2 regions of the Agarivorans sp. OAG1 genome follow, and region 2 is predicted to be linked to the other one. Evidence: predicted binding sites of a transcription regulator. Region 2 holds the regulator's gene; the other holds the start of a gene.
The links. Region 2 encodes MetJ, which represses methionine synthesis genes. Its sites were predicted from a motif close to TAGACGTCTAGACGTCTA; they were not measured.
Positions count from the first base shown of each region.

Region 1: the regulator MetJ is predicted to act here: its motif matches at 6,006-6,023, upstream of metK (methionine adenosyltransferase).

Region 1 is NZ_AP028990.1:3,900,075-3,912,372, reverse strand. Features, by position in the region: gene OAG1_RS17715 (alanine/glycine:cation symporter family protein) at 1-1,370, shown strand, start outside; gene ruvX (Holliday junction resolvase RuvX) at 1,432-1,860, opposite strand; gene OAG1_RS17705 (YqgE/AlgH family protein) at 1,860-2,423, opposite strand; gene gshB (glutathione synthase) at 2,451-3,407, opposite strand; gene rsmE (16S rRNA (uracil(1498)-N(3))-methyltransferase) at 3,408-4,139, opposite strand; gene OAG1_RS17690 (SprT family zinc-dependent metalloprotease) at 4,246-4,731, opposite strand; gene metK (methionine adenosyltransferase) at 4,814-5,965, opposite strand; gene OAG1_RS17680 (hypothetical protein) at 6,326-6,871, opposite strand; gene OAG1_RS17675 (chloride channel protein) at 7,222-8,493, opposite strand; gene tkt (transketolase) at 8,700-10,694, shown strand; gene epd (erythrose-4-phosphate dehydrogenase) at 10,780-11,805, shown strand; gene OAG1_RS17660 (phosphoglycerate kinase) at 11,861-12,298, shown strand, end outside.
Region 2 is NZ_AP028990.1:406,241-418,538, reverse strand. Features, by position in the region: gene OAG1_RS01975 (DUF5610 domain-containing protein) at 1-770, opposite strand, end outside; gene trmA (tRNA (uridine(54)-C5)-methyltransferase TrmA) at 917-2,020, shown strand; gene OAG1_RS01965 (YHS domain-containing (seleno)protein) at 2,139-2,597, shown strand; gene OAG1_RS01960 (DUF1422 family protein) at 2,614-2,952, opposite strand; gene fabR (HTH-type transcriptional repressor FabR) at 2,962-3,582, opposite strand; gene OAG1_RS01950 (alpha-amylase family glycosyl hydrolase) at 3,867-5,936, shown strand; gene metL (bifunctional aspartate kinase/homoserine dehydrogenase II) at 6,096-8,507, opposite strand; gene metB (cystathionine gamma-synthase) at 8,536-9,693, opposite strand; gene metJ (met regulon transcriptional regulator MetJ) at 9,846-10,145, shown strand; gene OAG1_RS01930 (hypothetical protein) at 10,374-10,742, shown strand; gene OAG1_RS01925 (hypothetical protein) at 11,225-11,755, shown strand; gene rpmE (50S ribosomal protein L31) at 12,153-12,298, opposite strand, start outside.

The sequences.
Region 1 (12,298 bases), 1.3 Mb from region 2:
TCATCTACTTGTTGTTGGGTACGGGTGTGTTGTTCACTGTAAGAACCAAATTTATTCAATTTCGCCATTTTGGCCATATGTTTTCGGTAATGAAGTCTAGCCGTAAATGTGATGCTAGTGGTATCTCCTCATTTCAAGCCTTATGTACTAGTCTTGCGGCGCGGGTAGGTACCGGTAATTTAGCCGGTGTGGCTGTTGCAGTAACCTTAGGTGGGCCTGGTGCGGTATTTTGGATGTGGCTAATTGCCTTGTTGGGTATGGCAACTAGCTTTGCTGAAAGCAGCTTAGCCCAGCTTTATAAAGTAAAAGACAGCGATGGTAATTTTCGCGGCGGCCCGTCTTATTACATGGAACAAGGCTTAGGCAAACGTTGGATGGGCGTGGTATTTGCCATTTGTCTAATTATTGCATTTGGCTTGGTGTTTAACGCCGTACAAGCTAACTCTATTGCTTCTGCTTTGCATGAAGCATTTGGCTTTGAGAAATACCTAGTGGGCATAGTACTGGTGATAGCGGCTGCACTGATTATTTTTGGCGGTATTCGCAGCATCGCTCGTTTTGCTGAGTTAGTGGTGCCAGTGATGGCCTTAGCTTATGTGGTTGTGGCCTTGCTGGTTGTATTGGCGAATATTCAACAAATGCCAGAGGTGTTCGGCCTTATCTTCCGCTCGGCTTTTGGTTTTGAGGAGGCTGGTGCTGGTGCTTTAGGCGCCGCTATGATGAACGGTATTAAGCGTGGCTTATTCTCTAATGAAGCTGGTATGGGTAGTGCGCCTAACGCAGCGGCCACAGCAACGCCTTATCCGCCGCACCCGGCTTCTCAGGGCTATGTGCAGATGCTTGGGGTATTTATCGACACGGTGGTGATTTGTACTGCCACTGCAGCGATTATTTTGCTTAGCCATAACGAGCAACTTACCGGTGATGGTATTGCACTAACCCAGCAAGCTTTAAGTGGTCAAGTGGGTGCCTGGGGAAGCTACTTTGTAGGTATTGCGATTATTTTCTTTGCTTTCACATCTATTGTGGGTAACTACTCGTATGCAGAAACTAACTTAATCTTCTTAGAGCACAATCATAAAGCTGGTTTGTGGATCTTCCGTTTGTTGGTACTAGCAATGGTAATGGTAGGCGCAGTGGTCAAAATAGACATTATTTGGAATTTGGCCGATGTATCGATGGGCTTTATGGCGCTAGTTAACCTTGTGGCGATTTTGATGCTCTCTGGTGTGGTAGTGAAACTAGCCTCTGACTACAATCGTCAGCTAGACGCCGGCAAAGTGCCAAGTTTCAACAGCGACGAGTACCCAGAATTGAAACAGCAAATAGATAAAGATATTTGGTCTGGCTCCAGTAAACAGAAGGCTTAGTTCTTCAAACAAAAAGCCTCGATAATATCGAGGCTTTTTATTAACTAATTTAGGCGAGCAACTAGTATTGCTCGGCGCACCAGCTTTCAAAAATTAAGGCGGCGGCTAGGCTATCTACGGCGCCTTTTTCTAAGGCTTTATAACCGCCTAACTCAAATAACTTTTCTTTGGCGTCTACCGTGGTCAAGCGCTCATCTTGCATCGCAATTGGGTAGCCAAAACGGCCATGTAGGCGGTTGGCGAACTTCTTGGCTCGGTTGGTGAGATCTTGCTCGGTGCCGTCCATGTTAAGCGGCAAACCAATTACCAGTAGATCGGGCTGCCATAGCTTGAGCAGTTCTTCTAAAGTTTGCCAATTTGGAATGCCATCTTGAGCTTTGATGGCGGCCAGCGGCTTAGCTGAGCCCGTTAACTCTTGACCGATGGCAACACCAATACTTTTGGTTCCAAAGTCAAAAGCAAGGGCTGAGCGCTCTCCAGGTCTGGCCATTAAGCGTGACCTACTTGGTTAGATAATTGCCAGATATCAATGCCCAAACTTTTGGCCGCGGCTTCCCAACGTTTATGAATGGGGGTTGAGAAAATAATGTCAGTACTGGCCGGTAAGGTTAGCCAAGAGTTTTCAGCAATCTCTTGCTCTAGCTGTCCCGCTTCCCAGCTGGCATAACCTAAGGTGACGATATAATCGCTAGGCTGGGAATCAGTGCCTAAGGTATCGAGTACATCCTTAGATGTGGTGACCATTAGCTCTTCACTTACTTTTAAGCTGCTACTAAAGCCTTTTACCGGTGAATGCAGCACAAAACCTCGCTCTTGAGACACTGGACCGCCTTGATAAACCGGGCGGTCCAAATCTTCTCGGATCATTTCTACTTGGTCTTGCAGCTCTATTTGTTGCAGCAGTGATTCTACCGATAAGTCTACCGGTACATTAATCACCAGGCCCATTGCGCCTTCTTCATTGTGTTCACACATATAGACTACAGAGCGCTTGAAGAAAGGGTCTTCTAAGCTCGGCATGGCGATTAAAAACTGATTCTGCAAAGTGTTCATTGCGTCCAAATTAACCCTTTTAACTACTTAGGTTGATGATTTAAGTCTAGCTTCTATTGCATCCATTAACTTACCGGTAATGGAAATATCGTAGGCTGCTTCAATTTCTTTGATACAGGTAGGGCTGGTGACGTTTATTTCAGTCACCTTATCGCCAATTACATCTAAGCCTACAAATACTAAGCCTTTTTCTTTTAGAGCCGGGCCTATGGCATTAGCGATGTGCCAGTCACTGTCTGATAGTGGTTGGGCAACACCTCGGCCACCTGCAGCCAGGTTGCCACGGGTTTCGCCTTTCGATGGAATGCGCGCTAAGCAATAGGGCATAGGCTCACCATCTACGATCAAAATGCGTTTATCACCATCTACAATTTCAGGGATGAACTTCTGCGCCATGCAGTACTCTTGACCATGATTAGTGAGTGTTTCGAGTATCACGCCAACATTTGGATCGCCTTCTTTTAGGCGAAAGATAGACGCTCCGCCCATACCATCTAGCGGCTTCATGATGACGTCTTTGTGTTGCTGGTGGAAAGCTTTTAAGCGCGGCATATCGCTGCTAACTAGTGTGGTTGGGGTAAACTCGGCAAACCAAGCTGTAAACAATTTCTCGTTAGCGTCGCGTAAGCTTTGCGGCTTGTTAATGATTAAGCTGCCCTCAGCTTCAGCGCGCTCCAAAATATATGTGGCGTAGATAAACTCGGTATCAAATGGAGGGTCTTTACGCATTAAAATGACATCTAGCTCACTCAAGCTTTGATCCACTTCACTGCCTAATTCATACCAAGATTGCTCGTCATGTTGCACGGCCAATGGGCGCATATTAGCTGCAGCTCTGCCGCCATCTAAATAGAGATCTTGCATCTCCATGTAGTAAATCTCGTAGCCGCGTGATTGAGCTTCTAGCAACATGGCGAAACTAGAATCTTTTTTGATGTTAATGTCGGCGATGGGATCCATCACGATACCAAGTTTAATGCTCATTTATGCTAAGTCTCCAAATTGACATTGCAAAGCGGTAATAGCCGTAAGGGCTGCGGTTTCGGTTCGCAGTACCCGCGGCCCTAAAATTGTCTCTTGAAACTGATGCTGATTGCAGTTCTCAATTTCTTGCTCGCTTAAGCCACCTTCTGGCCCAATAAGTAGCCTTACTCCGTGTTCAGGAGTTGGCAGGGTCTTAATGCTATATGGGGCCTTTGGGTGCAAATTCAACTTCATAGCGGCAGACTCTTCGCTGGCCCATTGCTCTAGGCTTTGTAGTGGCGCTATTTCTGGCACAACACTGCGCCCCGACTGCTCACAAGCAGCAATAGCAATTTTTTGCCATTGTTGACGCTTCTTCTCAAAGCGCTCTTGGTTGAGCTTGACCCCACAACGCTCGCTGGTGAGAGGAGTGATTTTATTGACCCCCAATTCCACGGATTTTTGAATGGTAAACTCCATTCTGTCACCACGAGAAATCACTTGGCCTAGATGGATATGCAGAGGAGACTCGCTAGGGTTAGCGGTAACTGCGGTAATTTTCACCGACACATGCTTTTTACTGGCGTTTTCTATTTGTGCTGCGTAGTTATTGCCGTCGTTATTAAACAGCTCAAGTTGCTGGCCAACTTCCATGCGCAGTACCCGCCCAACGTGATTGGCTGCTTCATCATCAAGCTCTGTGACCATGTTTAGCGAGAGCGGCTGAGAGTGGAAAATTCGTGGAATGCGCATGGTGAGAAATAGGCCTTTTGGATAGTTGTAATGGTTAAGGAGTTGACCGTTAAAGGATAAACCTAAAAAGCGCTTAAGCCCAGCGGCACTATTTAAACTAGTTGGCTTAGTTTAAAGTGCTGGCGATTAATGGCGCGTGGCACTTACGACATTGATAACTGGCCCCTTTTAGCACTTTGTTATGACGCCGTACGCTTAATTGATGAACTTGGCAGGCACAGCGATATTCAAAACTACTTAGCTGTAGATGTTCTAGTGAGTAGTTGTGAGTGGTCGCAGCGGGGCAGTTAAAAACCTGCTGCATTATCTGTTGCCATTCTACACCGTGGGGTTTTACTCGGCCATAAACCGCATGGCAGACCAGATGAGCGACTTCGTGAGGGACGGTTTGCGCCAAAAAGTGTTCTGGTTGCTGCAGATAAAAGTGGGCGTTAAAACGCAAGCGCCATTGGCTTAAATTGGCACTGCCCGCCACTTTACTTTTTCGCGATGACAGCACCAGCGCGGGGCGCTTAAAGCTTTGCTTAAAATAGCTTTCAGCCAGCCTAAAGCACTGTTCTACTTGATGAGTTATTTGCTGCACAAATTGAATTCTTAGACTTAGCCAATAAAAAAGCCGAAAGGATAATCGACGATTATACGCTTTCGGCTTAATTTAACGAGTGAGCAATAGCTTATAAGCCAGCTTCACTCTTTAGTTGTTCTGCTTTATCAGTCGCTTCCCAAGGGAACTCTTCACGACCAAAGTGACCGTAAGCAGCGGTTGCTTTGTAGATTGGGCGTTCCAAATCTAGCATGCTTAAAATACCGTAAGGGCGCAGGTCAAAGTGCTTACGCACTAAAGCCACTAATTTGTCATCGGCAATTTTGCCGGTGCCAAAGGTATCAATGCTGATTGAAGTCGGCTCCGCTACACCAATTGCATACGATACTTGAATCTCACAGCGATCGGCTAAACCTGCGGCAACAATATTTTTAGCTACATAGCGGCCAGCGTATGCGGCACTGCGGTCAACTTTTGAAGGATCTTTACCAGAGAATGCACCGCCACCATGACGTGCCATGCCGCCGTAGGTATCTACAATAATTTTACGACCTGTTAAGCCACAATCACCCATTGGGCCACCAATTACAAAGCGGCCAGTAGGGTTAATGTGAAACTGGGTTTTATCGTTAAGCCACTGTGCAGGTAATACTGGCTTAATGATTTCTTCCATTACGGCTTCACGTAAATCGGCAGTAGAGATGCTGTCACAGTGCTGAGTAGATAAAACTACAGCGTCGATGCCAGTGATAATGCCATTCTCGTAAGCAAAGGTAACCTGTGATTTAGCGTCTGGACGTAACCAGTCAAGCGTGCCATTTTTGCGCACTTCAGCTTGGCGCTTAACCAGCAAGTGAGAGTAAGTAATGGGTGCAGGCATTAATACGTCGGTTTCGTTGGTAGCATAACCAAACATTAAACCTTGGTCACCAGCGCCTTGATCTTCTGGGCGCGAGCGGTCTACTCCTTGGTTAATGTCTGGGCTTTGTTTGCCCACAACGTTAAGCACAGCACAAGAGTCAGCATCAAAACCCATATCTGAGTGGGTGTAGCCAATGTCACGTACTGTTGAGCGAGCAAGTTCTTCGATATCAACCCAAGCTGAGGTATTGATTTCGCCGCCTACCATTACCATGCCGGTTTTTACGTAGGTTTCACAGGCTACACGTGCCTTTGGGTCTTGCTCTAAGATCGCGTCCAATACTGCATCAGAGATTTGATCTGCAATTTTGTCTGGATGCCCTTCAGACACTGATTCTGAAGTAAATAAATGAGTAGCCATGTTTATATCTCGTAAATGGATTTATATACGTATGGATGTTTTACCATCTGGACGTCTATTCTAAGTGAGGGGTAAAAGATTTGCTAGCGCTTATTAATGAAAATAATTCACATTGGCAGATTAGTTTTATTGAATTTGCCCATTAATACGCAGGCTTTCAATTTTAAGATTTTAGCAAAAACTATTTTGTTGCTAATCGCTTAGCTATCTGTAGGGGCTGGTGGTAAGTCAGAACGGCAGATACAGAGCACTGCTTAGAAAAGCCTAAAAGTGGTGGCTGTTAGATCTTTACTTGAACTATATAACACTTAGCAGCTTCTAAAGCTGCTAAGTGTACAAGTTTGAATGCAAGCTACGTTGTTAGGGCTTGCTCAGTTCGTGCTTGATCCAGTTACTCATGTTTTGCCTGGTTTCGAGTCCTGTTTTGCGAGCGATTTCTTCGTCGCCACGCACAATCACTACAACCGGCAGAGTAGAAACTTGATATTTGCTACGAGCGGTCCTGTCTTCACTCAAGTTAATTAGCTCAATTTTTTTGTCGTTCTGCTGGTTATAAAGCAGCACTAAATCGGCTTGAATTTTACTTTGGTCATTTCGGTCATGCACAAAAGAGACTAAGCGAATGGGAGGACGAGGGCTACGGGTTAAATCAAGGCATTGGCCGCCGTCATCGTATTCTTTACATGACCAAACAAAGTCGTGGTACTTAAGAGTTTGTGAATAGAAGTATTGGCCAGCATCGAACTTTTTGATGCTAGGTATGTGCTTGGTGGTTTCACCATGTTCATCGCTGAAGCTTTTAATCACTCGACTATTAGCTTGGAAGGTGGTGGTGTCGGTATTTACGGCAGCAAAAACGTGACCTGAAAACCAAGCCATTATTAACAGTACAACTGGGCGGCGCATAAAAAAAATCCCTATAAAATACAAAGCCACTATTAATATCCGTGTCATTCTAGAACACTTAAGCCTGCAAGCCTATCGTATTTTTCTGTGATACCGTTCTCATTTTCATTTCACCTAGTTTTTCCGGCGAATAGCTCCTTTCTTGTCTTATTTGATAGGTATTATCGGCTCATTTTTGCTAGTTAGGGTTTTGCTATCTGTAATGCTGGGACTGAGCTTTTCGTTTCTGCATTTGTTGGGAGAGCGCTGCTCAGTTTATCGAGCTAGCGAGTTGTTTTGGTATATAGAGAATGCGAGGGTGTTTGTATTTTAGCTGTCTTTGTCGCCGCTGCTATTGCCGAGTCTTACATTTAACTTTGCTGCAATTGTTCACTATCTAGCGTTTTGTTTTCTTCTTTAACTAGAACGGGGCTATTGATTAAGCGGATTTGTGCATTGAGTAGTTGCTGCTCAATTAAACTGGGTGAACGGAAGATATATTTGGCAATGGCACTGGCGCACAAACACGCCACTATGGCTGGAATAACAATTTCAACCTGCATGGTTTGTTCGGTAATGAGTAAAAACGCTGCCCAGGGGGTGCGAAATACTGCGCCAAACATGGCGCCCATACCTACTATCACTAGCATTAAGTCTGCACTATCAGGAATAACCTCGCCAATTATACTGCCTAAAATACCGCCAATTACCAACATGGGACCTAAGCTGCCACCGGGTAGGGCAAAGGCTAAAGCTACAGTGGTTAAGACGATCCTAGCTAATAACCAGAGGTGCTGTTGGCCAAGATCTAACTCCCAATAAAGTAAACCGTTTGGCGTAATAGGTTCTAAACCTAACCATTGAGGGTTTAGTAGTCCTGCTAAGGCTGTCACACTAGCCGCAATAGTTACCGCATAGTTGCGGTTAAGTTTAGGCATGGCGCGAATAAGCTTAACCAGCAAAGTAGCAAATACACCACACAACATGCCGAGTAAGGCAAACTGGGCTAAACCATGCCATTCAAAAGACTGTGGAGGCAGGTTAATTGTTAACATGCTTCCACCATGCAATTGCGATATAACGCTAGCTGTTGCCGCCACCACCGCAATGGTGGCGATAGAGCGCCAATTAAATCGGCGCATGACTAACTCATAAGCTATCACTGTACCGGCCAACGGAGCATTGAATAAAGCCGCTACTGCCGCGGCAGTGCCACATGCGACACTTAAGCGTACTTGACCTTCGGTTAAGCGCGCGGTGTAAGACAAATTACTGGCAACAACCGCACTTAGATAACAGGCTGGGCCAACTATTCCTACGGCATAGCCTCCCCACGTTAACAGCAGGCCTACCGCAAACTGATATATCAGGTTACCCCAGTGCAGCTGCCCCTCATCAAAGTGGTAAGCCTTCACCACAAAAATTAAACCCACTTGTTTGTAACGACTAAATAAGCGCTCAAACAACAGAATACAAATAGCCGCAATAAAGGGCAGTGAATAAGCAGGCAAGGGCGAATCAAGAAACTGATTAGGGTTGAGGTGGGCGAGATCACTAAACAATAATGCTAAGCCACTGGAGAACAAACCTATGAACAGGTAAACAAAAAAACTGCGGCTGCGAAAAGCAAAGTTGTTCGCCATTTTTTGTTTAACGTCCTTGTTTGGTTCTTATATCAAGACTTTATCACGAAGATTCAAACTGTAAATATGCGATTGCTTAAGCATTCAGTAGAAAAAATGCATAAAACTGGAGATTCTTTTTAGATAAATATTGAGTAACACCGTTGACTTTGTGACAATACGCGCCTCTCGATACCCAATAGCCCTAATATTTGCAGGAGAAATTCATGTCTTCTCGTCGTCAATACGCCAACGCTATTCGTGCTTTAAGCATGGATGCAGTTCAGCAAGCTAACTCTGGTCACCCTGGTGCACCAATGGGAATGGCCGACATTGCTGAAGTTCTATGGCGCGACTTTTTGAAACACAACCCAACTGACCCAAACTGGGCAGACCGTGACCGCTTTATTCTATCTAACGGCCATGGCTCAATGTTGCTGTATTCTCTACTGCACCTTTCTGGGTATCAGCTACCTATTGAAGAGCTTAAAAACTTCCGTCAGCTGCATTCTAAAACGCCTGGTCACCCAGAGTACGGATATGCACCTGGCGTAGAAACCACCACTGGCCCATTAGGCCAAGGTATTACCAACGCAGTTGGTATGGCGCTAGCCGAGAAAATCTTAGCGGCTCAATTTAACCGCGATGGCTTCCCTGTAGTTGATCACTACACTTACACCTTCCTTGGTGACGGTTGTTTGATGGAAGGTATCTCGCACGAAGCATGTTCTTTGGCGGGTACTCAAGGCCTAGGCAAACTTATCGCATTCTGGGATGACAACGGCATCTCGATTGATGGTGAAGTTGAAGGTTGGTTTACCGATGACACAGTTAAGCGTTTTGAATCCTACGGTTGGCACGTAATTGGTGGCGTAGATGGTCACGACAGTGAAGCGATTAGCGCTGCAATTAAAGCTGCTCAAGCTGAAACTACTCGCCCAACCATGATTTGTTGTAAAACCGTTATTGGTTTTGGTTCGCCAAACAAATCTGGTAGCCACGATTGTCACGGTGCTCCACTAGGCGCTGAAGAAATCGCTGCTGCCCGTGAATTCTTAAACTGGCCACACGCTGCGTTTGATATTCCACAAGATGTTTATCAAGCGTGGGATGCCAAACCTAATGGTGAAAAAGCGCAATCAGAGTGGAATCAGTTATTTGCTGGTTATGAAGCAGCTCACCCAGCGTTGGCTGCTGAATTTAAGCGTCGTGTTGATGGTCAACTACCTGCCGACTGGAAAGAGTTTGCCGATAACTACATTAGCGAGTTGCAAGAAAGCCAAGCTAAAATTGCTACCCGCCAATCTTCACAAAAAACACTAGAAGCCTTTGGTCCTAAATTGCCAGAGCTACTAGGTGGTAGTGCTGACTTAGCGCCATCTAACCTTACTATGTGGTCTGGCTCTGAAGCTGTTACTGCTGAAGATGCTTCAGGCAACTACATGCACTACGGTGTTCGTGAGTTTGGTATGTCGGCCATTATGAACGGCATTACTTTGCACGGCGGCCTAAAGGCCTACGGTGCAACCTTCTTAATGTTTATGGAATACGCGCGTAACGCTTTACGTATGGCTGCATTAATGAAGCAACCTGCGATCTTTGTATACACGCACGATTCAATTGGTTTGGGCGAAGATGGCCCAACTCACCAAGCGGTAGAGCAAACTGCAAGCTTACGTTTAACGCCTAACATGAGCACCTGGCGCCCATGTGACTCGGTTGAGTCTGCAGTGGCTTGGCGTCATGCGGTAGAGCGCAGCGACGGCCCAACCTCACTAATTTTCTCTCGCCAAGGTCTAGCGCCGCAAGCGCGTGATGCTCAGCAGTTAGCAGACGTAGCACGTGGTGGTTACGTGCTTAAAGACAGTGCAGGTACACCAGAGTTAATCTTAATTGCCACCGGTTCTGAAGTAGAACTAGCAGTTGCGGCTTACGAAGAGCTGACTGCTGCAGGTAAAGCAGTACGAGTAGTGTCTATGCCTGCTACCGATGTATTTGATGCGCAATCTGCTGAATACCGTGAATCTGTATTACCTAATGCTGTGCGTAAACGTATTGCAGTAGAAGCCGGTATTGCTGACTTTTGGTACAAGTACGTTGGCTTCGACGGCAAAGTTTTAGGTATGACTACCTTTGGTGAATCAGCGCCTGCTGGTGAACTATTCAAGCTATTTGGCTTCACTAAAGAAAACTTAGTGAGCATGGCTAACGAACTACTATAAGCGCTAGCTTGGTGTAAGTTCAGTAAAAAATAGAACCCTCTGCTAAGAGGGTTCTTTGTTTCAGCGTTATCAAAAGGCGATATGTATGCCTAAGCAAGCTATTAGAGTAGCCATCAACGGATTTGGTCGAATAGGCCGTAGTGTGGTTCGCGCTCTTTTTGAATCTCATCGTCAGCATCAAATTAAAATTGTCGCGATTAACGAACTGGCAAGCCCAGAAGCTATGGCTCATCTGCTTAAGTACGATTCTACTCACGGTACTTTCGCCGAAGATGTACTACTTCAAGGCGAAACATTGCTGGTGGAAGGGCAAGTTATACAGCTGCTACATCAAAGCGATCCCAGCACGCTACCTTGGCAAGATCTGGAAGTAGACATTGTGATGGAGTGTACTGGCCGTTTTAGCTCGGTAGCCGATGCGCAAATGCATATTGACGCGGGTGCTAAGAAAGTTTTGTTTTCTCATCCTGCCGATCCTTGCGTAGACCAAACAGTAGTCTATGGTGTAAATGACCAGCTATTAAGTGCAGCCGATAAAGTGGTGTCAAATGGCTCTTGTACCACCAATTGCATTGTGCCGGTGATACAGGTCTTAGATGAAGCCTTTGGGGTTGAATGTGGTACTATTACTACAATTCACTCGGCAATGAACGACCAACAAGTGATTGACGCCTACCATACAGACTTACGTAGAACCCGTGCAGCAGGGCAGTCAATTATCCCGGTTGATACTAAGCTGGCCAAAGGTGTAGAGCGGATCTTGCCTAAATTTGCAGGTAAATTTGAAGCAATTGCGGTAAGGGTGCCAACGCAGAACGTTACGGCGATGGACTTAAGTGTAACATTGTGTAAAAAAGTTACAGTTTCTGATATAAATCAAGCCATCCAAGCGGCAACTTGCGGTAAATTAAGCGGCATCTTGAGTTATACCGAAGAACCATTGGTGTCTATCGATTTTAATCACGATAGTCATTCAAGCATTATAGACGGTTCACAAACCCGGGTAAGCGGCGAACATTTAGTAAAAGTGTTGGCCTGGTGTGACAACGAGTGGGGCTTTGCCAACCGTATGTTAGACACCGCAGAGTTAATGAGTAACACGGAATTGTAGGTTTAGCCATGCTGGCTAAACTGTAAGTTTAAATTGAAACTATAGAGGACAGATAATGTCAATTATCAAAATGACCGACTTAGATCTTGCAGGCAAACGCGTATTTATCCGTGCTGATCTAAACGTTCCAGTAAAAGACGGAAAAGTAACTTCTGATGCGCGTATTCTTGCATCACTTCCTACCATCAAGCGTTGTCTAGAAGCTGGCGCTAAAGTAATGGTTACTTCTCACCTAGGTCGTCCAACTGAAGGCGAATACGCAGAAGAGTTCTCTCTAGCTCCTGTAGTTAACTACTTAAACGACGCATTAGACTGTGACGTTAAATTAGCTAAAGATTACCTAAATGGCCTAGAGCTAAACACTGGTGAATTGGTTGTTCTTGAGAACGTTCGCTTCAACAAAGGCGAAAAGAAAAACGAAGAAGAGCTATCTAAGAAGTATGCTGCATTGTGTGACATCTTCGTTATGGACGCATTTGGTACTGCACACCGC
Region 2 (12,298 bases):
TCGCCCGAGAAAAACTGCTGGCCAACCTCATCAACTTGTTTAATCAAATCTGCAATTGCCGCCAATTCATCATCATTAAGGTCTCCCTCAACCGAGAAGCTAAATTGTTGCTGCGAGGCAAAAGAGGCTTGGATTGAAGAACGCCCTTCACTATAACTGGCGGCTAACTGCGAGCCATAACTAATAGTGACCTTATCGCCTTCTGCTGTTTCTAACTCCATAGTGGCGGATTGCGAACTAGACATTGCCAGTTGGCTATAAAGAGGAGCAGATTGAATTTCGTAATCACCTTCTTCAATCTTTTCTAAACCTTCTTGAATCAGGTCATAACTCTTATCGATGCCTTTTTCTAACTCTTCATTAAGAATACCCGCATCACTAAGTTCCTCACGGGCACCTTCAAAACCCATATCTACCCCTTTACGGGCTTGGGCCATCATTTCGGCTAGCTTATCTTCCGACATCCCCGACTGTTTAGCGCTGTGCAGGGAACTGGCAACAAAATTAAGCACGTTTCGAGCGACTTCTTCAGCATCAAACACGCTCACTTGCTGGGGTTTAGGGAGGCTTACTCCACCCGTTGCCATAGATAAGGTATGTTTTTCAACAGAACTCAATAACACATGGCTAGCTACCGCACCTTGCTGGTTTAAGCTTGCCTTGTCATCTGCCAAGTTATTGCGTTTCTCAATCGCCGGTGCCGACTGCTGCAACAAGCGCTCGGCATACTGTTGTACGGGGGTTTTGCCCACGCCATTCAGTTCGTTCATAAAGCCTCCACGGATTTACCCTAGTCACAGCTTATCGGCGACCAAAATTAAAACTTTAGAAATATTATCACTATTATTGTAGATAAACTGGACAAGCAAGCCACGCACCTTTAAATTGCGCTGCTTGCTAGAACAGAGGAACGGCCATGAGCGCTATTGCATACTACCCAGAACAGTACCAACAACTATTGGCCGACAAAGTGGCAAAACGCTTAGAGCAGTTTGCCGAATTTTCGCCTGCTCAACCGAGTGTATTTGCATCACCGACGAATCATTACCGAATGCGCGCTGAGTTTAGGGTGTGGCACGAAGGTGACGATCTCTTCTACATCATGTTTGATCAGCAAACCAAACAAAAATTTAGAGTAGACAGCTTTCCTCCGGCTAGCGAAATCATTAACCAGCTTATGCCAATTTTAGTTGAGCAGCTAAAACCAAACCCGCTGCTACGCCACAAACTGTTTCAAGTGGATTTTTTATCTACTTTAAGTGGCGAAGTGATAGTAAGCATGCTCTACCACAAGCCTATCGACGAGGCATGGCGTGTAGAAGCCGAAAAACTAAAAGCTGAGCTAAGCAAGCAATTTTCCATTCAGCTAATTGGTCGCTCACGTAAACAAAAAATGTGTTTAGACCAAGATAGAGTAGACGAAGTACTTACTGTTAATGGTGAAAAACTTATTTACCAGCAAATAGAAAACAGCTTCACTCAACCTAACGCAATAGTAAATCAACACATGTTGGAATGGGCGCAAAGCGCCACCAGCGATAGCCAAGGTGATTTGCTAGAACTATATTGTGGCAATGGTAACTTCTCATTAGCCTTAGCCAAAAACTTCAATCGCGTGTTAGCCACCGAAATCGCCAAACCCTCGGTTGAAGCAGCGCAATACAACATTAAACATAACAACATCGACAACGTAAAAATCATTCGTTTGTCGGCAGAAGAATTTACTCAAGCGATGTTAGGTGAGCGCGAGTTCCGCCGCCTAAAAGAAGCCGATGTTGATTTAAGCACTTATCAATGCGATACCATTTTGGTTGACCCACCACGAGCGGGTTTAGATGATGCAACCTTAGGCATGGTGCAAGGCTACGACAACATTGTTTATATCTCGTGTAACCCTAATACACTTTACGACAATCTAAGTGAGTTAAGCCGTACCCACAAAATTAGCCATTGGGCGCTGTTTGACCAGTTTCCCTATACCGACCACATCGAAGTAGGCATGTACCTGCAGCGTCGCTAGCACAAGTATTCACCTGCAACTTAAAGCCGCGTTAATTGACGCGGCTTTTTACTATTTGAAATAGTGCTCTGCTAAGCACGGTCTCCCTTTATGGCTTACTCAGCATCTAGGGAAGATTATGAAACAGACTATATTTGCCACCACTTGCTTGATACTCAGTTTAAGCAGCTTTGCCAATGAGCCGGTAAGCACCGGCTTTTGGAGCGACAAAGCTATAGGCGGAATTGACATCACCAGTTACCAACTTGCTCAAGAACAAGCCAATCGCAACATTCAGCAGGGCAATAAAAAATATATAGTGAGATGGAAAGAGGCAAACTGGCAGTTTGCCAGTCAACAAAGCGCCGACAAATTTGCGGTTAGTCCCGAGACCTACCTAGCTAAATACAACGGATTTTGTGCCAATGCACTGTCTTTAGGCGAGGGCTTAATAGCAACCGATGGCCAAGTGTGGGAATTTTTTGATAACCAACTGCATCTATTTTTTGCAGAAAAAGGTCGCCAACGCTGGTTAAAAGGAGATTGGAAAGCCTACCAAAAACAGGCCGATTTAGCATGGCAGCAGGCTTTACAATAACTTAAAAATTCAAACCTTAGCGTTTAAAGCCACCTAACTTAAACATCAACCATAAGCCAATAAACAAACAGATGATTAGCAATACTAAGTTGCTACCGATGTCGGGGAACTGAGCACGCAGCATGGCCGAATAACCCAGCGCGCCCAGCAGAAAGGCGGCGACACTCATTAGAGGTGAGTCTTCACTTAAGTCTTTCTCAGTATATAAGTGGTACAGCTGCATAATAGCCAGTACAAAGGCAATGATTGGAAACACCGAAAACTTTAACTCAGGCACCGTAAACAAGGCCAAGCTGGCGTTACCACATAAGCCAGCAATAAAAGCTAGCAATAGCAGCGATTTTCTTACCTTCATATTCACCTCTTAACTTAAGGCTTCCGAGCGATTATAGAGTGCCGCTCCCTTGGCAACAATGCGTAACTGTTTAATGGTTTTATCGGCCAACAATTGGCGATCAAACTCGGCTAAATCTAAAGCAGATGCTCCAGCATTAAAAACAATGATCACCATTGCCTCGGCTTGCATTTGCGCATCCTCTCGTGGGCAGCGATATTGCAGCTCTAAATAGTCGGTAAGCTCGGCAATAAAATGGGCGATCTCCCGCGCCACAGCAGCCCTAAAAGCCGGAGATGTCCCAGAACGCTCACGCAACAACAAACGAAACACATTAGGATTGTTATAAACAAACTCCATAAAGGTTTCTACCGAGGTGCCAATAACACTGCCACCACTGGCAATAATGCGCTGGCGCGCTTGGCGCATAAGCTGGCGTAAGGTTAATCCACCTTCATCTACTAAGGTTAGTCCCAGTTCTTCCATATCGGAAAAGTGACGATAAAAAGAAGTGGGTGCAATACCCGCTTCTCTAGCCACTTCCCTCAAACTTAAGCTCGACAAACCACGTTCAGCACTTAGCTGACTAAACGCAGCATCAATAATTGCTCTACGTGTTTTCTCTTTTTGCTGGGCCCTAACGCCACTCATAAACCTGCCACTTTCTTTCTATTTATAGGGCTATCATACCGTGAGTAGTAAAAAACCCAAATCGAACAATGCAAATCCTCACAAACCAAGTTTTTAACCATGAATCGTTTCTTGAACAGAATAATCAAAATGAAAACCATTTCATAAAAAAACAATATTCTCAATTAAACGAAAGATGCGAGCTGGGTCAATTTTCCATCAATCTGAAAACGCTATCAAGTATCTAGTCTACAGACGCTGTGATTAACTGAGCTCATATAAGTTGTATTTAGCAAGGATGAATAATGAATTGGTCCAAGAGCGCCATCTCAATGGCAGTAGTATTTGGTTTAAGTGCTTGTGGCGGTGGCGGCGGTGATAGCGGCGGCAACGGCGGCGATGGCGGAACACCTGATTATGAATACCAAGCTTATGCTTGTGATGCTGAAATTTATGAAAAAGCAAAAGAACTTCGCATCTATCAAGTAATGACCGAAGCGTTTATCGATGGTGATTCAAACCACGACTACAACGACGGTTACGGTACTAGCCACCATAAAGGCGATCTGCAAGGTATTATCGACTCGCTTGACTACATCCAGAGCTTAGGCATGAATGCCGTTTGGATGACGCCTATCTTTGACTCAGAAGGCGATAGCAAGCTAGATGCTACCGGTTACTTTACCCGTAACTACTTCGCCATCGATCCTAACTTTGGCACCATAGAGCAAGCGCGCACATTAGTAAATGAAGCACATGCGCGTGGCATGTACGTAATCTTTGATGGCGTATTTGGTCACCATAAAGGCAATGTAACACCTTCTCCAAATGGCTTAACGCCTTCAGGCTCTGATAACCCTGTTAGCTACCCAGGTACCGATAACGATACCCTTGAGTTTTATAAAGAAGTTGCTAGCTACTGGGTAACAGAACTGGGTATCGATGGCTGGCGTTTAGACCAAGCGTACCAAGTGCCTGTTGGTGCATGGGGCGAAATTCGTAAAGCGGTTGAAGATGCATCTAAAGCAACCACCTACACCATGAATGGTGAAACTGTTAATCCATTAGCGTACATGGTGGCAGAAATTTGGGATGGCGGCGGCAGTCAAATTCGTGATGACGGCTACGGACCAGAAACAGCACCAGGTTTGTGTTCGGCCTTTGATTTCCCAATGCGATATAGCATCACTCAAACTTACGCTGTAGAAGAAAGCGGCAATGGTGGTCGTGATGCAACTAACTTAAACGCGGCATTTAACGCTCAGATTGCTAATCCTTCTCACGCAGTGCCAAATGGTTTTATTGGTAATCATGATTTATTGCGTTTTGGTGATTTATTGCAACGCGGCGATATCGCTGAGCCAAGTGATCAAGAATACTGGGATCGTCACAAAGCAGCTTATGCATTCCTAAGTGCTTATTCTGGACCAATTACCCTTTACTACGGTGAAGAAATTGGCGATGAAGTACCAGATTTTGCCGACCAAGTTAGCAATACAACCTGTGCAGATTTAGGTTTGTGTGATGACCACGTGGCTCGCAACAGCGGTCAAGTTGAAGGCCTAGCCAGTGAGCAAGGTGGCAGTGTATTTAATGCCAACGCCAATCAGGCTGATTTACGTGATTACATTAGCTCTTTGATGACCTTACGAGCAGCAAACCCTGCGCTTTATAAAGGTGAGCGAGTTGCCATTAATCATGATGATGCGGCTAATGTTTTCTTTGACCACAAACAGTTCGAAGACAACACCATTTTGTTCCTGAACAATACTAGCGGCAACAGTTACACCATTACGGTAACCGGTGATGATGTTGGTAGTGACGGTCAATTACGCAACATGCTAAATAACGAGACCATCGATATTGCTTCTGGTGGTTATACCATCGATATTGATGGCTTCGAATCACTATTCCTTGAAGTGATGTCTGCTACCGCCGATGGCCCACAACAAGGGAACGGTGGAAGTTTGGTAGGAACTGGCCCCTTGGCAGATTGTAATGCCCCTGATGTTGCAGGAAACGGTCCACTGGATAAAGAAATGTGGATCCGTGGTAACTATAGTGGTGGCGACGGGTTCATGGCCACGCCAGATAGCCATAAGTTCACTTACAAAGGCGACAATATTTACCAAGTGGTGGTAAACGAAACAGCGACCACTTCGTTTGGCTTTAAGTTTGCTGCATCAGATTGGAGCTCAGAATTTGCTTCATCTACCGGAGTGGCTGTAATTGCAACGGAACAAGCAATGTCTATTGCAGCCGGTGAAGGTACAGAATCAAGTGTAGTTATCCCTGAAGCAGGTGAATACGTATATAGCTTTGAAATCAATGATGCCTTAACCGGCGGAACAATGATGATTAGCAAGTGTGAGTAAAAATTGAGAGGTGGCTTCACGCCATCTTTTCTTGTGCGGAAGGTTTTCTAGCAACCCTTAAAACTAGAGTGAAGGTAGCAACCTTCAAGCGTTTGTAAACACCCTTAATATCCTATTTGGCCTCTTAGTTTAAGAGGCCTTTTTTTATCCAACATCAGCTTATTTAAGGCTTTTGCAAAGGCTAACTAAATCAGCTTGAATAGCCCCTGCAGTCACTTCTCTGCCCGCGCCTGGCCCTTGAATCACCAAAGGGTTTTGCTTGTACCATAAGCTCTCAATGGCAAACACATTGTCACAAGGTTTAAGGTTAGCAAAAGGATGAAGTGCATCAATTGCTGATAAGCCAACTTCAGCCTCTCCCTTTTGATTCACTTTGGCTAGAAAACGAATCACTTTGCCCTGGCGCTTAGCGTCATTAAAGGCTTCTAGCATGCTTTGGTCTAACTCGCTCATCGAGTCTAAAAACTGCTCTACAGTTAAGGCAGCTAAATGCTCTGGCACTAACGAGCTAAGCGCAATATCGGCTAGCTCCAACTGTAAACCCGCCTCTCTAGCTAAAATAAGCAACTTGCGCTGCACATCTTTACCAGAAAGATCCTCGCGAGGATCTGGCTCTGTTAAACCTTGATTTAAGGCATCGGCGAGCAATTCAGAAAAGGCTACTGTTCCGTCGTACTGCTGGAACAACCAACTCAAAGTGCCAGAAAATATTCCTGAGATGGTATGAATCTCATCGCCAGAGTCGCGCAAACTTTGAATACTTTTTTGCACTGGCAAGCCCGCCCCTACCGTGGCGTTACTTAACCATTGCGCACCATGGTCACTAAAGGCCTGCTGCAAGGCTGAATAATTAGCTTGCTCACTTGCACCAGCATGCTTGTTAGCGGTAATAAGGTGGAAACCATGTCGAGCAAACTCACCATAATAAGCACTTAATGCCTCACTGGCGGTAATGTCTAACACAGCAAGCTCGTCATATGGATGACGTTTTAACTTATCAAATATCTCTGGCCAAATAAGTGCAGTATCTGCCTCACTGCTGTTTAGCTGCTCAAGCGCTAAGCCAGTAAAATCTAAATGGCCAGCTTTACTAGAAAACACCCCCGCCAAACACAACTCAATTTGATGTTGCTGCTCCAGCTTAGCCTGTTGCTGGCTAAACAACTCAAGCCACTGGCTACCGATGTTGCCTTTACCAAATACCACCAAACCCAACTTGGTTTTTTGCTTGAATAAGTGGCTATGCAAGTCTTTTAATAGCGGCTCTAAGGTGATTTTTCTCACCACCGCACACAAGCTCAACTTATCGGCACTAGAGTGAATAAACTCTAGTGGCTGCTCAGCCAGATGCTGAAAAAACTGGTAACACTGCTGTGGGTTATCACACACGCCCGCGCCCACTAGGGCCACCAAACTGTAACCTTCGCTACGCTCAATTTTTTGGATATGAAATTGGCTCGCCAGTTGGTCTATTTTTGCTAAGGCTTCATCTACAAGCTCACAGGTGTAAGCCATACGTAAAGAACCGGTTTCACTATGTTTATGGCGAGTCGCAGGTGCTAAATGGCTACAGGCCAAAGCTTCTAACAACGCAGTAGCGTTATTAGAAAAATCTTCAGTAAATGTAAGCTCCAGCAGTACCACATTGTCTACCGAGGTAACAATTTTAGCGCTGTGACTGTTTGCGCCTTTACGGTGAATTAAGGTTTGCCCGTCGTTGGGAGCGTAGCTGCAACGCAAGTTCACTTTTTGGCGAGAGCGCGCCAGTGGCTCTAAGGTGCGCGCATGCAATACCGAGGTACCAATGCGCGATAATTCTGCCGCTTCATTCAACGCAAGATTTTCGAGCAATACCGCATCTTTCACTAAACGTGGGTCTGCACTGTAAATACCGGCCACATCACTCCAAATCGTAGTAGACACAGCATCAGCCAAGGCGGCTAACTCGGTAGCCGAGTAATCACTGCCGTTGCGACCTAAAGTCACGGTACGTTGTTCACTATCACTACAAATAAAACCCGTTACCACTATTCGGCAAGCGGCTTTTTCAGCTAAACATTTAGCTAATAACGGTGCGCTTTGCGCAACATCTACTTGCGGTTGAGTAGATAACTCCGCTTTAAAAAACTGGCGAGAATCTAACCACTCGGCTTGGCAATCTTGAGCACTTAACAAAGCAGCCAATAAACGTGCAGACCAACGCTCGCCAAAAGACAATACTTCATTGCAGGTAAAGGCTGTAAGCTCACCTTCAAGAATACTAGCAATTTGGTGATGCTCGCCATCAAGCGCTGTTAGGATCGGTTTGGCAGCGGCTTCATCAAGCAGCTCATTCACCAACTTGCTTTGAAATTCAATTAAACCGGTGAGCGCATCTGCTGCGGCATTATCGGCTTGTTTAGCCAACTCAATAATATTGATTAAACGGTTAGTGGTTTTACCCGCTGCCGATACCACAATTAAATCCTGTGCTTGGGTATGCTCGGCCACAATGGCCGCCACCCGCTTAAAGCACCCTGCATCAGCTAAGCTGCTGCCACCAAATTTATGCACATGTCTATTTACCGACATGACTTACCTCTCTACAACGCTGGTAAAACTACAGTTGGGCAAAGGCCTGCTGTAAATCATTAACTAAATCTTGCGAATCTTCCAAGCCTACCGATACCCGCAATAACTGATTAGAAATGCCAGCCTCTGCTAGCGCTTCTGCCGACATCGCAGCGTGCGTCATGGTAGCCGGATGAGCAATTAGACTCTCTACGCCACCTAAAGATTCCGCCAAAGAAAACAACTGTAAGCTTTTTAAAAACTTAACCATTTGGCTTTCTTCTAAATTCAATTCAAAACTGAACATAGCACCAAAGCCTTTTTGCTGGCTTTGCGCTAAAACATGCCCAGGATGCTCTGGTAAACCAGGATAGTAAATCGCGCCCACCGCTTCTTGCTGCTTTAAACATTCCACCAAGGCTTGGGCGTTTTGTTGGTGTACATTCATACGTGCTTTAAGGGTACGCAAACCACGTAAGGTAAGGTAAGAATCAAAAGCCGACCCCGTTAAACCTAAACAGTTAGCCCACCACGCCAATTGCTCGGCCAGTTCTTCGTTGGCCGCAACCACCATACCTGCTACAACGTCGGAGTGACCATTAATGTATTTAGTGGCCGAATGCACCACAATGTCGGCACCTAACAAAATTGGCGTTTGCAAAGCAGGCGACAAAAAGGTGTTGTCTACTACCACCAATGCGCCTGCAGCATGTGCCTGCTCGGCAATCGCTTTAATGTCTACTATTCGAAGCAAAGGGTTACTTGGGGTCTCTAACCACACTAATTTTGGCTTTTTAGCCAATAACTGAGTTAAAGCTGCATCATCGTTTTGATCAACAAAAGCTACTTCAAAGGCATTCTTCTTAGCTAGGCTGTCGAATAAACGGTAGCTACCACCGTAACAATCATGCGGCGCAACCAATAAATCACCTGGCTCAAGCAAGGCGGTAACAAGGTTAACCGCCGACATACCGGTGTTAGTAATTACCGCACCAGCGCCATGTTCTAAATCGGCAATGGCCTCGGCTAAAATGTGGCGAGTAGGGTTACCTGAACGGCTGTAATCAAACTGGCGTTTTTGGTTAAAATCAGCAAAGCTGTAGTTACTCGACAAATAAATAGGCGGCACTACCGCACCGTGTTGGGTATCACTTTCAATACCGCTGCGCACTGCTATAGTAGCTGCTTGTAGATCTTTTAAAGACATTGCTGATTTACTCCCTCAATTTATCCTGCCACTTTACCACCAGCAAAAAAGACGTCAACACTTCTAGACGTCTAAATGTCTTTGCTGTTGGATTGCTAAGTCGCATTTCCCCCGTTACAATAGGGTCTCTTTAGTTTGGTGTGTATTGCAGAATGTCTACAGATTGGAATGGTGAGTGGATCAGCCCTTACGCTGAGCACGGTAAAAAAAGCGAACAAGTAAAAAAAATCACAGTATCTATCCCACTAAAAGTGCTAAAGATATTGACCGATGAGCGAACCCGTAGACAAATAAATAACCTACGCCACGCCACCAACAGTGAGCTACTTTGCGAAGCATTTTTGCACGCCTACACAGGCCAGCCGCTCCCCGACGACGCCGACTTGCAAAAAGACAAGCCAGACCCGGCCTTAGAAAAAGCCGCCCAAGCAGAATTGGATAAAGAAGATTAACATTTTACAAAGCCGCTCACCGAGCGGCTTTTTTATTGCCTAAACCCAGCGTACAACAAACTATTTTCACCAACTATTACTCATAAACTGTAATCAAATTGGGGGCTTACCGGTCTGTAAACAGGCTCTTAATTTAAAATAGGTAAAAGGATGAAAACGTCGTACCCTCCTCAGTTAGCCTCAAAACTATCACTTGGTCTTTTATGTTTAAGGCTAAGCATTGCCCTCGTGTTTACAATATGGGCTTTAGATAAAGTACTTGTGCCAGAGCATGCAATAAAAGTGTTCTCTGGCTTTTACGGATTAAATTTAACCACCAATACACTTATTGCCATGGGGCTTGCACAACTCGCCTTTATCGCAGCCTTTACCTTAGGTTTATGGAAAAACATTACCTACCTTGCGGTATTGGTACTGCATGCTGGTTCAACATTTTCTTCATTTGCTAAGTATCTAGACCCATTCAATAACTTATTGTTCTTTGCAGCTTGGCCAATGCTCGCTGCATGCTTAGCTCTCTATTTGCTGCGAGATTATGACACTTGGACTTTGGGTAAAGCTCACTCTTTAGAGCAGAGAGAAGAAGCCAACAACTAAGTACTAATTGATAAAACGAAGCCGCTGATTAAGCGGCTTTTGTTGCTTTATCTTACCTAAGGCTACGCTTGCCTCCATTTGCTTTATTTCTCATCTGTTAGCTAAACGCACCCGTTTCGCCTAACGGCGACGTCATTTTCTTTGAACAACCAAAGAAAACGAAGCAAAAGAAGGGTTGCCCCGCATTACCTTCCTCCTATGTTCAAGCGCACAAAGCGATGCTTTGTTTACATCTGTGCTTTCACCTCAGTTTAAAGCGCGCCTGCGCAACTCGGCGATAATGAAGGAATAGAAAGAGTAGGATAACTTGAGTTGATTTGCGCAAAGATGATAGTACGTTATGACGTTCGATCTATCTGTTAAACAAAGCATAATTTGATCTTTGCTCTCTGATCCGCAACCTTGTGCTCAGTTGGCTTTCGCGCATAGAATAGCAATGGTCAGCTTATGCTGACAAAATGTGGAAGGAATCAATACTACAGATGATAACGAACGTAAGGTGTAGAAGCTGCAACAAGAAAGTTGACACCAAAACCTTAAGATTGGCTGAAGACAAATACATATGCCAATCGTGTTTCAATGGCCTATTCAAAGAGTCGTTTATCCCTGAGACCTTGAGAAGAACATTTACGCCGAAAGAGAGTAAGACTCAAGGAAAAGAACCCTTTAGCTCATCTGCACTTTATGGCTCGCTAAAAGTAAAAGAGCAAACGCCAAACTATCTACTTTTAGCTAGATCTAGAAGGAAGCTAATTGAAAACATTGTAGTGAGATTTGTAGTCGTCATTTTGTGGTCTTTGATGCTCTTTAGTTTTCCTGACAACCAAGACGCACTGATAAAATTAGTCAGCTCTAATGCGGCATTAGCATCAAAAGATATTTTGTCAGCCGTAATTTTTTTACTCTTCATGATAGTGCCAGTGCTAGTGATAGTTGACTCTTTTCGTGTCTTTAAAACTATTGCAGCAGGACAAAAATATGAATTTAAAAAGATTGCTTATCTGTTTTTGTGAATAACAAAAAAACATTGGATTTTACAGACATTGAGTGTGTAAACATTCGAGTAATTTATGATAACGATGGTGCAGATGTATACCGTCTTTCATTATCACTAAAGCGTGGTGGAAGATTCTTCATCGAATCAAGTACTGACGGTAATGAAGTGTTTGAAATCTCTGAAGCCGTTGCAGATATAATAATAACAGAAGTTAAAATGGCCTAACAAACAGCTTTAGTCGTTCTTTAGGGCAATGATTAGATTTATCCATGCTTATGACTACTCAAAAAAATCTCTGCATACGTGACTTATCAAACTGATTTCTGCCCACACACTTAATATCACTAAACCCAGACACAAAAAAAGCGCCCTTAGGCGCTTTTTGTTTGCTGTGTAGCGTAAATAAGGCTGGCTTATTTTTTGCCCAATACAGCGAATTTCTTGTTGAAACGATCAACACGACCACCGGTATCAACGTTACGTTGCTTACCAGTGTAGAACGGGTGACATTTGTCACATACGTCTAGGAACATTGCGCCAGTGCGAGTAGATTTAGTTT